DNA from 2 places in the Streptomyces sp. NPDC056222 genome. Region 2 is predicted to be linked to the other one. Evidence: riboswitches for the same ligand, from Rfam matches in the RefSeq annotation. Region 2 holds a riboswitch; the other holds the start of a gene.
The links. Region 2 has a riboswitch for ZMP and ZTP ahead of glyA (serine hydroxymethyltransferase). Riboswitches for the same ligand answer to the same signal wherever they lie in the genome.
Positions count from the first base shown of each region.

Region 1: another riboswitch for ZMP and ZTP. It lies ahead of ACFC0D_RS12870 (bifunctional 5,10-methylenetetrahydrofolate dehydrogenase/5,10-methenyltetrahydrofolate cyclohydrolase); the one in region 2 lies ahead of glyA (serine hydroxymethyltransferase).

Region 1 covers NZ_JBHJTL010000020.1:87,588-94,495, reverse strand. Annotated here, with positions in the region: partial or broken gene ACFC0D_RS12885 (AI-2E family transporter) at 1-267, opposite strand, end outside; gene ACFC0D_RS12880 (aldehyde dehydrogenase family protein) at 577-2,100, opposite strand; gene ACFC0D_RS12875 (GAF domain-containing protein) at 2,146-3,426, opposite strand; ZMP/ZTP riboswitch at 3,561-3,667, shown strand; gene ACFC0D_RS12870 (bifunctional 5,10-methylenetetrahydrofolate dehydrogenase/5,10-methenyltetrahydrofolate cyclohydrolase) at 3,696-4,550, shown strand; gene ACFC0D_RS12865 (hypothetical protein) at 4,658-5,332, shown strand; gene ACFC0D_RS12860 (SWF or SNF family helicase) at 5,361-6,647, opposite strand; gene ACFC0D_RS12855 (DEAD/DEAH box helicase) at 6,644-6,908, opposite strand, start outside.
Region 2 covers NZ_JBHJTL010000031.1:40,564-47,471, forward strand. Annotated here, with positions in the region: gene ACFC0D_RS17060 (RNA polymerase sigma factor) at 1-450, shown strand, start outside; gene ACFC0D_RS17065 (hypothetical protein) at 425-1,213, shown strand; gene glyA (serine hydroxymethyltransferase) at 1,359-2,627, opposite strand; ZMP/ZTP riboswitch at 2,708-2,798, opposite strand; gene rocD (ornithine--oxo-acid transaminase) at 2,906-4,111, shown strand; gene ACFC0D_RS17080 (glutathionylspermidine synthase family protein) at 4,198-5,379, opposite strand; gene ACFC0D_RS17085 (hypothetical protein) at 5,399-5,689, opposite strand; gene ACFC0D_RS17090 (hypothetical protein) at 5,780-6,628, shown strand; gene ACFC0D_RS17095 (PLP-dependent aminotransferase family protein) at 6,639-6,908, opposite strand, start outside.

The DNA.
Region 1 (6,908 bases), on a different contig from region 2:
CACGAAGGCGAGCACGACCAGCCGTACCGCTCCGATGACCCGCATCAGCACCCAGAGGGTGGCCGCGAGCACCAGGAACCGCCAACCGGCTTCCGCTGCCACCCGTACGGCCCAGGGAACCGAGGTCGCGGGGCTCCGCGGTCTCGGCGCATCACCGCGTCGCAGCTCCGGAGGAAGCGAGTCGTCCCAGGCTCCGTCGTCCTCGGCTTCCCGCTGGTCCCGGAGCCGCGCTCGACGCTCGCCGAAGGCGGAGGCACTCCGCTTCATACGTCCGAGCCATCCGCCCGGGCTGGGATGTCGCCGCCCGCCAAGCTCTCCAGGCACCAGCAGGACCGGGTGCCCCACCGAGAGCGCGGCCAGGTGGACGACGAGCGCGTCGACCGTGTTGGCGCCGGGCAGGAGCACGAGGCGGCGCCCCGGGCCGAGCCGTCCTACGGTGTCGGCGTGAGCTCGTCAGGAGCGGGATACCAGTGTGATGAACTGGGAGTTTTGGGGTAAACGCGACCCCTCTCCATGCGGGGCGAGCGAGAGGCGCCTGACGGGCGAAAGCCCAGGTCAGGCGCCTCTTTTGTGCCTCTAGAAGAAGCCGAGCTTCCTCGGCGAGTACGACACCAGCAGGTTCTTCGTCTGCTGGTAGTGGTCCAGCATCATCTTGTGGGTCTCTCGGCCGATGCCCGACTGCTTGTAGCCGCCGAACGCCGCGTGGGCCGGGTACGCGTGGTAGCAGTTCGTCCAGACGCGGCCCGCCTGGATCGCGCGGCCCGCGCGGTAGGCCGTGTTGCCGTCGCGGGTCCAGACGCCGGCGCCCAGGCCGTAGAGGGAGTCGTTCGCCGTGCGGATCGCGTCGTCGAAGTCGGTGAAGGAGGTGACCGCGACGACCGGGCCGAAGATCTCCTCCTGGAAGATCCGCATACGGTTGTCGCCCTCGAAGATCGTCGGCTGGACGTAGTACCCGCCCGCCAACTCACCGTCGTACTCGATGCGCCGGCCACCCGTCAGGATCTTCGCGCCCTCCTGCTGGCCGATGTCCAGATACGAGAGGATCTTCTGGAGCTGGTCGTTGGATGCCTGGGCGCCGATCATCGTGTCCGTGTCCAGCGGGTGGCCCGGCAGGATCTTCTCCGTGCGGGCGATCGCCGCATCCAGGAACTCGCTGTAGTGGCCCCGTTGGATCAAGGCCCTTGACGGGCACGTGCAGACCTCGCCCTGGTTCAGGGCGAACATCGTGAAGCCCTCGAGCGCCTTGTCGCGGAAGTCGTCGTCCGCCGCCCACACGTCGTCGAAGAAGATGTTCGGCGACTTGCCACCCAGCTCCAGCGTGACCGGCTTGATGTTCTCGGAGGCGTACTGCATGATCAGCCGCCCCGTCGTCGTCTCGCCCGTGAAGGCGATCTTCGCGACACGCGGCGAGGACGCGAGCGGCTTGCCCGCCTCCGCGCCGAAGCCGTTGACGATGTTCACCACACCCGGCGGGAGCAGGTCGGCGATCAGGCTCATCCAGAAGTGCACCGACGCCGGGGTCTGCTCGGCAGGCTTGAGGACCACCGCGTTGCCCGCCGCGAGCGCCGGCGCCAGCTTCCAGACCGCCATCAGGATCGGGAAGTTCCACGGGATGATCTGCGCGACCACGCCCAGCGGCTCGTGGAAGTGGTACGCGATGGTGTCGTCGTCGATCTCGCTCAGCGCGCCCTCCTGGCCGCGCAGCGCCCCCGCGAAGTAGCGGAAGTGGTCGATCGCGAGCGGGATGTCGGCGGCCAGGGTCTCGCGGACCGGCTTGCCGTTCTCCCAGCTCTCCGCGACCGCCAGTTCCTCCAGGTGCGCCTCCATCCGGTCGGCGATCCGGAGGAGGATGTTCGACCGCTCGGACGCGGCCGTACGTCCCCATGCCGGGGCCGCCGCGTGCGCCGCGTCCAGAGCACGCTCCACGTCCTCGGCCGTGCCGCGGGCGACCTCGGTGAAGGAACGGCCGTCGACCGGGCTCGGGTTCTCGAAGTACTGCCCGCGGGCGGGGGCGACGTACTCACCGCCGATCCAGTGGTCGTAGCGGGCCTGGTACGACATGATCGCGCCCTCGGTACCGGGTGCGGCGTAACGGGTCATGGACATGGCCTCCCTCGGACCGCGCCGGCCGTCCCTGACCGGCGCTCACCGCCGAGAGTGCGCCGTCCGACGTTGCAACACCGTTGCGCCTGCCGACAGTTCCGCGTCCAGCGCCCGCAGCCGGGCCAGCACAGGCGCCAGTCCGGAGCTCGGTACGACCTCCGACAGCGCCCGCCACATCTCCACGTCGTCCTCGCCCCACGCGCTGTACGTCCAGTCCGCGAGCAGCCCCGGATCGCCGCGGTCCACGAGCGCCGCCCGCAGCCGGTCCGCGAGCCGCTCGCGCAGCCGTACGACCCCCGGTGCGCGGGAACCGGGCAGCAGCGGACCCGCGTACTCGCCGAGCGCCGCCGACACCGCGCCCGAACCGAGCCGCCGGTCCACGGTGCCGAAGTCCGCGTCCACCACCGCGTCGAGCCGGTACGGGCGGGAGCGCAACAGCTCCCCGCCGAGCAGCCCCCGCAGCCGGGACAGTTCCGCCCGCAGCGTGACCGGGGTGACCGACTCGTCTTCGTACAGGAGCGTCAGGAGTTCGTCGCCGTTCACCCCGTCGGGGCGATACGCGAGGACGACCAGGATCTCGCTGTGCCGCCGGCTCAGCCGCAGCCGGCGGCCGCCGACGCTCAGCAGCGCCTCGTCCCGGCCCAGCGCGGTCAGCCGCACCCGGTCCGCGTCCGACGCGGGAGCGAGCAGGGCCAGCTGGGACTCGGCTGCCCGCGCCACCGCCTGTACGAACGCCAGACTGTGCGGATGGGCGAGCCGGTCCCCGCCCGTGATGTCGACCGCGCCGAGCAGCCGTCCGGTCCGCGGATCGTGTACGGGAGCGGCGGCGCACGTCCACGCCTGCACCGGCCGACGGAAGTGCTCGGCGCTGAAGACCTGCACCGGCCGGTCCACGGCGATCGCGGTCCCCGGCGCGTTCGTCCCCGCCACCGACTCCGACCAGCGCGCCCCGGCGACGAAGTTCATCGCGCAGGCCCGGCGCAGCGTCCCGGGATGACCCTCCACCCACAGCATCCGGCCTGATGCGTCGCAGACCGCGAGCAGATGCTCCCCGTCCGTCGCGTACGCGCCCATCAGCTCGCGGATCACCGGCATCGCGGCGGACAGCGGATGCTCCTCCCGATGCCCGGCGAGCTCCTCGTCGGCCAGCTCCACACAGGCCGCGCCGTCCGGGCTCACTCTGGCCCGCGCCGAGCGCCGCCAGGAGTCGGCGACCAGCGGCCGTACCGGAGGGAGCTGCACCCGGCCGCCGCTGGTGAACGCCTCGTGCGCCCGCTTCAGCGCTCCGGCGTCCGGCTCGGACGCCACCCACGCATCGCTCAACTCGGCCTCCACGTCGAGGTCCACCGTTCCCTTCGTGGCCATCGTCGTGCGCGCGGGAGCCGCCCACAAGCGTCCGGACACCGCGGCATACGCCCCCTGTCCTGACATCGCCACCAGGCCCTCACGTAGAGTGGGGCTCGGGCCGTGACTGGCGCTTGAGGTGGATCACCACCGGGGAGCGGCCCCGCGGACTCCACGCACCCGCGCGGATCCGTCGCTGCCGTGCGCCTGGGCGATCACCTGTCATCGACGACGCCCAGGAGTGGCCCATGTCCACCAGCACCGCTTCCCTCATGGACGGCACCGCGCTCGCTCGCCGCACGGTCGAGGAGACCGCCGCGCGCGCCGCCGAGATCACCCGCCGCACCGGCGTCACGCCCTGTCTCGCCACGGTGCTCGTGGGCGAGGACCCCGCCTCCGTCACGTACGTGAAGATGAAGCAGAACCGGTGCGCGAAGGCCGGAATCCGCTCCAAGCACGTGGAGCTGCCCGCCTCGACGACGACCGAGGAACTCGTGGCCGCGATCACCGCGCTCTCCGACGACCCCGAGGTCCACGGCATCCTGCTTCAGCACCCGGTCGGACCGCACATCGACGAGCGCGCCGCCTTCGAGGCGATCGCGCCGGAGAAGGACGTCGACGGTGTCACCATGGCCTCCTTCGCCGCGATGGGCTTCGGCCTCCCGGGCTTCGTCTCCTGCACGCCCGGCGGCATCATGCGCCTGCTGGACGCGTACGACGTCGAGCTGAGCGGCAAGCGGGCCGTCGTCGTCGGCCGCTCCGCGATTCTCGGCAAGCCGGCCGGTCTGCTGCTGCTCGGCCGCGATGCCACCGTCACGTACTGCCACTCGCGCACCACCGAGCTCTCCTCGATCGTCCGCGAGGCCGACATCCTCGTGGCCGCCGTGGGCAAGCCCCGCTTCATCAAGGGTGAGGACATCAAGCCCGGCGCGGTCGTGATCGACGCGGGCTACAACCCCGGCAACATCGGCGACGTCGACTTCGAGACCGCCGCCGAGCGAGCCTCGCTCATCACGCCCGTACCCGGTGGCGTGGGCCCGATGACCATCGCCGTGCTCCTCGCGCAGACCGTCGAAGGGGCGGAGCGCCAGCTCGGCCTCTAGCACGAGGGTGGGGTGTCGCGCGACCCCTGGGTGAACTGACTTTGTCACCGTTCTGTACGCGGTGTGCTGCAACTTGCCTTCAGGCAAAGGAAGCTGACGGTTCGTGAGTGAACCTGGTCACCATGTCCCGGCTCTCCGTCGACCTGCTGCCGCCGCTACGGCACCTCCTTGTGCCCGTCCTGCTCCTGGTGGCGGCTCTCGTGGCCGTGAGCTGTCACGGCGGGGGCGCGGGCCGGTTCTCGGCGGGCCCGGAGGACCGGGGGGATCTGGGGTCCGCGACGGCGCAGGCCGCAAGTCGTGAGCTCGCACCCCAGGGCGGGGCAACTACGCGCAGGCCCTCGCGCCGCCCCAGCTCGTCCGCCGCACGCCCGTCCGCCCCACGCTCGCCGAGCGCCGGCCCGTCCGGCGCGAGCTCGCCCGTTGCGTACGAGCAGCTCGCGCCGGGGGAGTGCTTCGACATCGACCGCGAGGCGCCGGGCACCGTCGTGCGGCGAGGCTGCGAGCAGCCGCACGACGCCCAACTCGTCGCCAAGCTGAGGCTGTCCGGTGACCACGCCGCCGACCGGGACATACGCGACAGTGCAGCGGCTCTCTGCCGAGAGCCGTTGCGCCGCGAGGCCGCGGAGCAGCCGTACGGCACACGCTGGATCACCTTCGTCCAGTACCCGTACCGCAGCAGCTACCTCCTCGGCTCCGACGCGGTGGCCTGCAGCCTCGCCGCCCACACCCCGAACTCCGCCACGGGCGGCACGGCTCGCAAGCTCACCGCGCCACTTCAGTGACAGTGACAGTGATGGTGACGGTGACGCCTCAGTCCTCTCCCGCCGCCGCAGCCGCGAGCGCGGCGGCCGGGTCCGGGTCCGCGGGACCGGCCGGGACCCAGTGGCCACGCTCCTTGCGGTAGGGCCACCAGCGTCCGTCCTCGCCGAGCCGCAGCTGCGCCTCGGCACCGACCACCGTCCAGCGCGCCGCCCCCGCCGGCCTCAACACCGGCCGGTCGGCGTCCTCCCAGGCCTCCGCGAGCAGCGTCCTCGCCCGTGCCAGCGCCTCGGCGTCCGGCGTCCACTCCTCCTCCAGTACGGACAGGGCGGCCGCGCCCCCGTACCGCCACGCGCGCGTGGCCAGGTCCAGCTCCGCCCGCCGTCGCCCTGACCCGGTCGCGAGCCGCGCCGCGATCCCCGAAGGGACGGACCCGGCGGCCGCCAGCCGTACCGCGTCCTGCCCGACCGTCAGGGAGGGTTCCATCGCGGTCCGTTCATGACCCGGGGCGAGCGCATCGGCAAGCAGCCGATGCGCGCGCCCGGCCGCGTCCGCCGCCAGGAACTCCAGCGCCGACGGGTCGACACCGGGCGCCGGGTCCGTCTCCGTGTCCAGGGACGGCGGCACGCCCGGCGCCGACAGCAGCGTCGGCGGGGCCGGCAGCGGCGGCAGGATGTCCCGCGCGGCGAACGCCTCCGCGGCCGGGACGCCTCCGGCCTCCACCTCCTCCTCGGCGGAGTCGCCGGCGGCCGGAGCCGCCCGCGCCGCGCTGCGCTCCTGCAGTTCGTCCAGGAGCGCCCGCTCACCGCGCCCCCGCATCAGCAGCAGCACGAACGGGTCCTCGTCGAGCAGCCGCGCCATCTGGTAGCAGAGGGCCGCCGTGTGCGGGCAGTGGTCCCACGCCTCACAGCCGCACTGCGGGTCCAGATCGCCGATGCCCGGCAGCAGTTCGAGCCCGGCCGCCGCAGCGTCCTCCACCAGATGCGGCGGCATCTCGTGGTCGAGCAGAGCCGCGATGTGCCCCGCGCTCTCCACCGCGAGGTCGAGCAGCCGGTCCCACTCGTCCGCCGACAGCTCCTGCAGCAGGACATCGCTGCGGTACGAGGAGCCGTCGTCGTCCCGTACGACCGCCGTGATCCGTCCCGGCCGCACCGCGACCGCGCCCACCGCGCCCTCACGGGCGTGCTTGCGCCCCTTCTTCAGCTGCCGGCCGTCGAGCGCCGTGTCCTCGAGCGCCTTGAGCCAGGCCCGGCCCCACCACGTGCGGGCGAAACCGGAACCGCGGGCCGGCGGCAGTGCCGCGAACGTCCGCTCGTCGTCGTGTGCGTACCCGCTCATCGTCCGTCCCCTCGCAGCTGGACCAGATCAGCCAGCTCGGCATCGGTCAGTTCGGTCAGCGCCGCCTCGCCCGCGCCGAGCACCGAGTCGGCCAGCACCCGCTTGCGCAGCAGCATGTCCGCGATCCGGTCCTCGATCGTGCCCTCGGCGATCAGCCGGTGGACCTGCACCGGCTGGGTCTGCCCGATGCGGTACGCACGGTCGGTGGCCTGCGCCTCCACGGCCGGATTCCACCAGCGGTCGAAGTGCACGACATGCCCG
Region 2 (6,908 bases):
GAGGACGTGGTGCAGCAGGCCTTCTTCAAGGCGTATCGGTCGCTGGGGCGGTTCAAGGACGGGGCCGCGTTCCGGCCGTGGCTGCTGCGGATCGTGGTCAATGAGACGAGGAACACAGTGCGCTCGGCGGGTCGGCAGCGGGCCGTCGCGGGGCGGGAGGCGGAGCTGCTCGCGGGCGAGCCGCTGATACCGGACGGGGCGGACCCGGCGGTGGCGGTGGAGGAGGGCGAGCGGCGGCGGCAGCTGCTCGCGGCGCTGGACGGGCTGGGTGAGGACCACCGGCAGGTGGTGATCCACCGGTATCTGCTGGAGCTGGACGAGGCGGAGACGGCCGAGGCGCTGGGCTGGCCGCGGGGGACGGTGAAGTCCCGGCTGAGCCGGGCGCTGAAGAAGCTCGGTCTGGCATTGGAGGGAGGTGACGAGCATGACGGACGAGGGGCTCCCGGATGAGCTGCGTGACCTCGGACGGCATCTGAGGGTGCCGGACGTGGACGGGGAGACCATGGCCGAGCGGGTGCTCGCTCAGCTCCTGGCGGAGCAGGTGCCGGCGCCCGCGGCCCCACGGCGGCGGTTCGGCCGGCCGGGGTTCGGGTGGCTGCGCGGGCGGTGGAAGACGCTGCTCGCGGCCCTCTCCGGGGTCCTGGTGGTGCTGGTGCTCACGCCGCCCGTCCGGGCGACGGTGGCGGACTGGTTCGGCTTCGGCGGGGTGGAGGTGCGGTACGACCCCGGGACGCATCCCGGCCCGGGCTCGGTGGTGCCGGAGTGCACCGATCCGGTGTCGCTGGAGGAGGCCGGGCGCAGGGCCGGCTTCACGCCGCTGATACCGAGCGCGCTGGGCCCGCCCGACGCGGTCTCGGTGACCGGCTCGGCTGAGCCGGGGCGGGCGGTGATCACCCTGTGCTGGCGGGAGGACGGCGGCCGGACGGTCCGGCTCGACGAGTTCCCGGCGCGGCTCCCCATGGCCTTCGGCAAGCAGGTCCAGACGCATCCGGAGTGGGTCGATCTGCCGGACGGTGCGGAGGGCTACTGGTTCGCCGAGCCCCATCTGCTGCGGTTCCCGATGACGGACGCGAGCGGGAAGGAGTGGACCCAGTCGATACGCACGGCGGGCCCCACGCTCCTCTGGACGAGAAACGCGGGAGCCCTGACCCTGCGACTCGAGGGCGAACCCTCCCTGGAGAGGGCCCGCCGCATCGCCGAGTCGGCGGGCTGAGCGGCCGGACCGCCACGGACCGGCTCGCGTCGGCCCCCCACGGGCCAGACCGCCTGGCTCAGGCCGGATCGCCCCGACCGGACCCCCGGACCGCCACGGACCGGCTCGCGTCGGTCCGGCCCGTCCGGGGCCAGGCCGTGCGGGATCAGACCGGGAGGCCCGGTGCGGGGAAGGATGCCATCAGGGCCGCGACCTCGGCGCGGATCGTGAGGAGCGCGTCCTCGTCACCCGAGCCCGCCGCCGCGACGCCCCGGTCGATCCAGTCGGCGACCTGGGCCATGTGCTCCGTACCGAGACCGCGGGAGGTGAGGGAGGGGGTGCCGATGCGGACGCCGGAGGGGTCGAAGGGCTTCCGGGGGTCGTAGGGGACGGTGTTGTAGTTGACGACGATCCCGGCCCGGTCGAGGGCCTTCGCGGCGACCTTGCCCGGGACCTCCTTGGGGGTGAGGTCCATCAGGATCAGGTGGTTGTCGGTGCCGCCGGAGACGAGGTCGAAGCCCCGGGCGAGCAGGGCCTCGGCGAGGGCCTTGGCGTTGGCGACGACGGCGTGGGCGTAGTCGCGGAAGGAGGGCTGGGCCGCCTCGCGCAGGGCGACGGCGATGGCGGCGGTGGTCTGGTTGTGCGGGCCGCCCTGGAGGCCGGGGAAGACGGCCTTGTCGAGGGCCTTCGCGTGCTCCTCGCGGGACATCAGCATCGCGCCGCGGGGGCCGCGCAGGGTCTTGTGGGTGGTGGTGGAGATGACGTCGACGTGCGGGACCGGGGAGGGGTGGGCGCCGCCCGCGATCAGGCCGGCGATGTGGGCGACGTCGGCGACGAGCACGGCGCCGGACTCGCGGGCGATCTCGCCGAAGGCGGCGAAGTCGATCGTGCGGGGCAGCGCGGTGCCCCCGCAGAAGATCACCTTGGGCCGCTCCTTGAGGGCGAGCTCGCGGACCTGGTCGAAGTCGATGAGCCCGGTGTCCTGGCGTACGCCGTACTGCACGCCCCGGAACCACTTGCCGGTCGCGGAGACGCCCCAGCCGTGGGTGAGGTGGCCGCCCATCGGCAGGGCCATGCCCATCACGGTGTCGCCGGGCTCGGCGAAGGCGAGGTAGACGGCGAGGTTGGCCGGGGAGCCGGAGTAGGGCTGCACATTGGCGTGGTCGACACCGAAGAGGGCCTTGGCGCGCTCGATGGCGAGGGTCTCGACCTGGTCGATGTTCTGCTGGCCCTCGTAGTACCGGCGGCCGGGGTAGCCCTCGCTGTACTTGTTCTGCAGGACGGTGCCGGAGGCTTCGAGGACGGCCTGGGAGACGTAGTTCTCGCTGGGGATCAGTCGCAGGGTCTCGGCCTGCAGCTGCTCCTCGGCGCCGACGAGCGCGGCGAGTTCGGGGTCGGTGGCGGCAAGGGCGGGGTGCGGGGTGGTGTCGTTCATGGCGTTCCTCCGGGCGTTCGGCGGATCCCGGGGTACGGCTCAGATCGACTGGGCGGCACCACACGGGAGGTTCGGTTTCCCGAAGATGCCCAGGCGGGCGGCATCTCGTGTGGTCTGCCGCGCACGGCTCCCCCGGGGTCGCTTCCCCGTACGCCAGTCGCCGTGCGTGTTTCCAGCCTAGCGGGCGCGCCGTCACCCAGGTTTCTTCGTCCGGCATCCGAGCGACGATAGAAAAAGGGGCCACACCCGCCCCAGCCCGCAGGACGAACGGAGATCCCGTGTCGAGAACGCAAGACGCGATCGCTTCCGCGGAGGCGCACAGCGCTCACAACTACCACCCCCTGCCCATCGTCGTCGCCTCGGCGGACGGGGCATGGATGACCGACGTCGAGGGCCGCCGCTACCTCGACATGCTCGCCGGGTACTCGGCACTCAACTTCGGGCACGGCAACCGGCGGCTGATCGATGCCGCGCGGGCGCAGCTGGAGCGGGTGACGCTCACGTCGAGAGCGTTCCACCACGACCGGTTCGCGGAGTTCTGTACGCAGCTCGCGGAGCTGTGCGGCAAGGAGATGGTCCTGCCGATGAACACCGGCGCGGAGGCCATCGAGACGGCGGTGAAGACCGCGCGGAAGTGGGGGTACGAGGTCAAGGGCGTGCCGGACGGGCACGCGAAGATCGTGGTCGCGGCGAACAACTTCCATGGCCGGACGACGACGATCGTGAGCTTCTCCACGGACCACGAGGCCCGTGACCACTACGGCCCGTACACCCCGGGTTTCGAGATCGTTCCGTACGGCGATCTGACGGCGATGGAGCGTGCGGTCACCGCGCACACCGTGGCGGTGCTCCTGGAGCCGATCCAGGGCGAGGCGGGGGTCCTGGTGCCGCCCGCCGGATATCTGCGCGGGGTGCGGGAGTTGACCCGTGAGCGGAACGTGCTGTTCATCGCGGACGAGATCCAGTCGGGCCTCGGCCGGACCGGGCGGACGTTCGCCTGCGAGCACGAGGGCGTGGTGCCGGACGTGTACGTCCTGGGCAAGGCGCTGGGCGGCGGTGTCGTCCCGGTCTCGGCGGTGGTCGCGGACCGTGCTGTGCTCGGGGTGTTCCGGCCCGGCGAGCACGGGTCGACGTTCGGCGGGAATCCGCTGGCGTGCGCGGTGGCGCTGGAGGTGATCGCGATGCTGCGGAGCGGGGAGTACCAGCAGCGGGCGGCCGAGCTGGGCGAGCATCTCCACGCCGAGCTGGGGCTGCTCGTGGGCGGGGGCGCCGTCGAGGCGGTGCGCGGGCGCGGGCTGTGGGCCGGTGTGGACATCGTGCCGTCCCGGGGCACGGGCCGGGAGATCTCGGAGAAGCTGATGGACCGGGGCGTGCTGGTGAAGGACACGCACGGTTCGACGATCCGGATCGCGCCGCCGCTGGTCATCAGCAAGGAGGATCTGGACTGGGGTCTGGAGCAGCTGCGGGCGGTGCTCTCGGAGTGACACGGCGCCCGCCCCGGCGGCGCGGGCGCCATCGTCGGCGGGGCGGGCCCATCGTCGGCGGAGCGGGCCCGTCGTCGGCGGAGCGCTCAGAGGATGACGTGCGGCAGGAAGCGGGCGTACTCGTCCGTGATCAGGCCCGCGGACTCGCGGATCCCGAGCCCCGCCGCCTCGTCCTCGACGACCCACGCGCCGAGCACGACACGGTTCCCGTCGAAGTCGGGCAGTGGGGCCAACTCCTGGTAGCAGCAGGGCTCCTCGCGCAGCACGGCCGGGGAGCCCTGCTCGTGGACGGTGACGCCCGCGCCCTCGCGGCCGAGCAGCGGCTTGGCGACGTAGCCGCCGGTCGCGGCCAGTTCGCGGGGGCCGTCGAGGTAGGCCGGCAGCAGATTCGGGTGGTCCGGGTAGAGCTCCCAGAGGATCGCGAGCAGCGCCTTGTTGGAGAGCAGCATCTTCCAGGCGGGTTCGATCCAGCAGGTCGTGCCCGTACCGCCGCCGTTGTCGAGGGTGTCCAGGACGTACGGGCCGAAGCGGTCGGTGGTCAGCCACTCCCACGGGTAGAGCTTGAAGCAGCTGCGGATGAAGCGGAGCCGGTCGTCCACGAACCGCCCCGAGAGCCGGTCCCAGCCGATCTGTTCGACCGACAGCGCCTGCGTGTCGAGCCCGGCCTGCTGGGCCGTCTCGCGCAGATACGCGACGGTCATCAGGTCCTCGCCGAGTTCGTCCCCGTCGGAGTGGACGAAGTGCAGGGGCCCGGGCGGCAGCAGCTTCGCCTGGCGCTTCCAGGCGTCGACGAGCCGCTCGTGGAGCGAGTTCCACTGGTCGGCGCCGGGGAAGCGCTCCTCCATCCAGAACCACTGCGGGCTGGCGGCCTCGACCAGGGAGGTCGGGGTGTCGGCGTTGTACTCCAGCATCTTGGCCGGGCCCGTGCCGTCGTAGCGGAGGTCGAACCGCCCGTAGAGGGAGGGCAGTTCGGCACGGCGGCGCCAGGACTCGGCGACGAGGGAGACGAGCCGGGGGTCGGTGAGACCAAGATCGGCGAAACGATCCTGCTCGACGATGTGCGCCGCCGCCGCCAGACACATGGCGTGCAGCTCCTCGACGACCTCCTCCAGCGCCTCGACCTCGGGCAGCGTGAAGGAGTAGTAGGCGCTCTCGTCCCAGTACGGGCGCAGGGAGTCGTCGGGGTAGCGGGTCAGGGGGTAGACGAGCCCCTGCTCCTCCACCGTCTGCTGCCACCCCGGCCGGGGGTCGATCGTGTGCCGCTGCATGTCGTACGGTCCGTCCCGCTCAGCCGCCGCCGGAACCGGAGCAGCCGAAGCCGCCGGTGTCGACGGCCGTCTTGTCGAAGCTGCCGCCGCTGACCCTGTTGTCGCTCACGCTGCCGCCGTAGTAGTACGAACCGCGCGTCGAGCTGCCACTACCGCTGCCACTGCTGCTCTCGCATTCGTAGCTCGGCAGTTTCTCCCGGGTCAGCGGGTCGACGCACCGCCGGTCCGGCTCGGAGCCGCAGGACGTGATCGTCGCCGCGAGCACCCCCATACCGCCGAGCACGACCGTGCTCGACCTCAGCCTGCGCATGTCAGTCCTTCCGATCGCGGGGTCAGCGACCGCACAGTTTAGGCCGCTGTCCGAACGCCCTCGCACTAGAGTCCCTTTGTGCTCTTGGGGATGATTTGTGCGCTCGGATCGTCGCTCTGTTTCGGCATGGCGTCGGTGTTGCAGGCGCTCGGCGCGCGGGCGGTGACGCCCGGGACGGGCGCCGGCGTCGACGTGGCACTGCAGTTGCGGGCGATGCGGCAGTGGCGATATCTGGCCGGGCTCTCCCTGGACGGGATCGGGTTCGGGCTGCAGATCGTCGCTCTGCTGACGCTGCCGATCTACATGGTGGGGGCGGCGCTCGCCGCGAGTCTGGCGGTCACGGCGGTGGCCGCCTCGTGGCTGCTCGAGGTCCGGCTGCACCGGATGGAGTGGGCGGCGGTGGGCGTGGTGTGCGCGGGGCTCGCGATGCTCGCCCTCGCCGCGGGCGACGAGGGCGAGCAGAGCTCGTCGGAGGCGCTGCGGTGGGCGATGCTCGCGGCGGCGTTCGGGGTGCTGGGGCTCGGCGCGGTCGCCGGACGGCTGCCCGGAAGGCCGCGGGCGCTGGCCCTCGGCCTCCTCGCGGGCTTCGGCTTCGGGGTGGTGGAGGTGGCCGTCCGGCTGATCGACAGCTGGGACCTCGCGAACCCCGCGGTGTACGCGCTGCTCCTGGGCGGCGGGACCGCGTACGTGCTGCTGACCTCGGCGCTCCAGAGGGGTTCGGTGACGACGGCGACGGCCGGCGCGGTCCTCGGCGAGACGATCGGCCCGGCGCTGGTGGGCGTGATCTGGCTGGGCGACCAGACGCGCGAGGGCCTGGGCTGGCTGGCGATCCTGGGCTTCACCGTCGCGGTGGCCGGCGCGCTGGTCCTGGCCCGCTTCGGCGAACCCCCGACCCCGGAGCCCGGACCGGAACCGTCGGGATCCCCGGCGGGCGGCTGACGGCTGGCCGTCAGGGCAGGACTCGGCACAGCGCCGCCAGGGCGCCCGCCCAGGCGCTGTCCGGAGGCGTGCCGTAACCGACGACCAGACCGTCCTGGGTCGTCGGGACGTCCGGGTGACGGAAGCGGTTGAGGCCGAAGAGTGCCAGGCCCTGCCACGCGGCGGAGCGCAGGACCGCGGGCTCGAGGCCCGGCGGGAGTTCCAGGACCGCGTGGAGGCCGGCCGCGATGCCGCTGACCCGGGTCTCCGGGGAGTGTGCGGCCACCGCCGCCACCAGCTC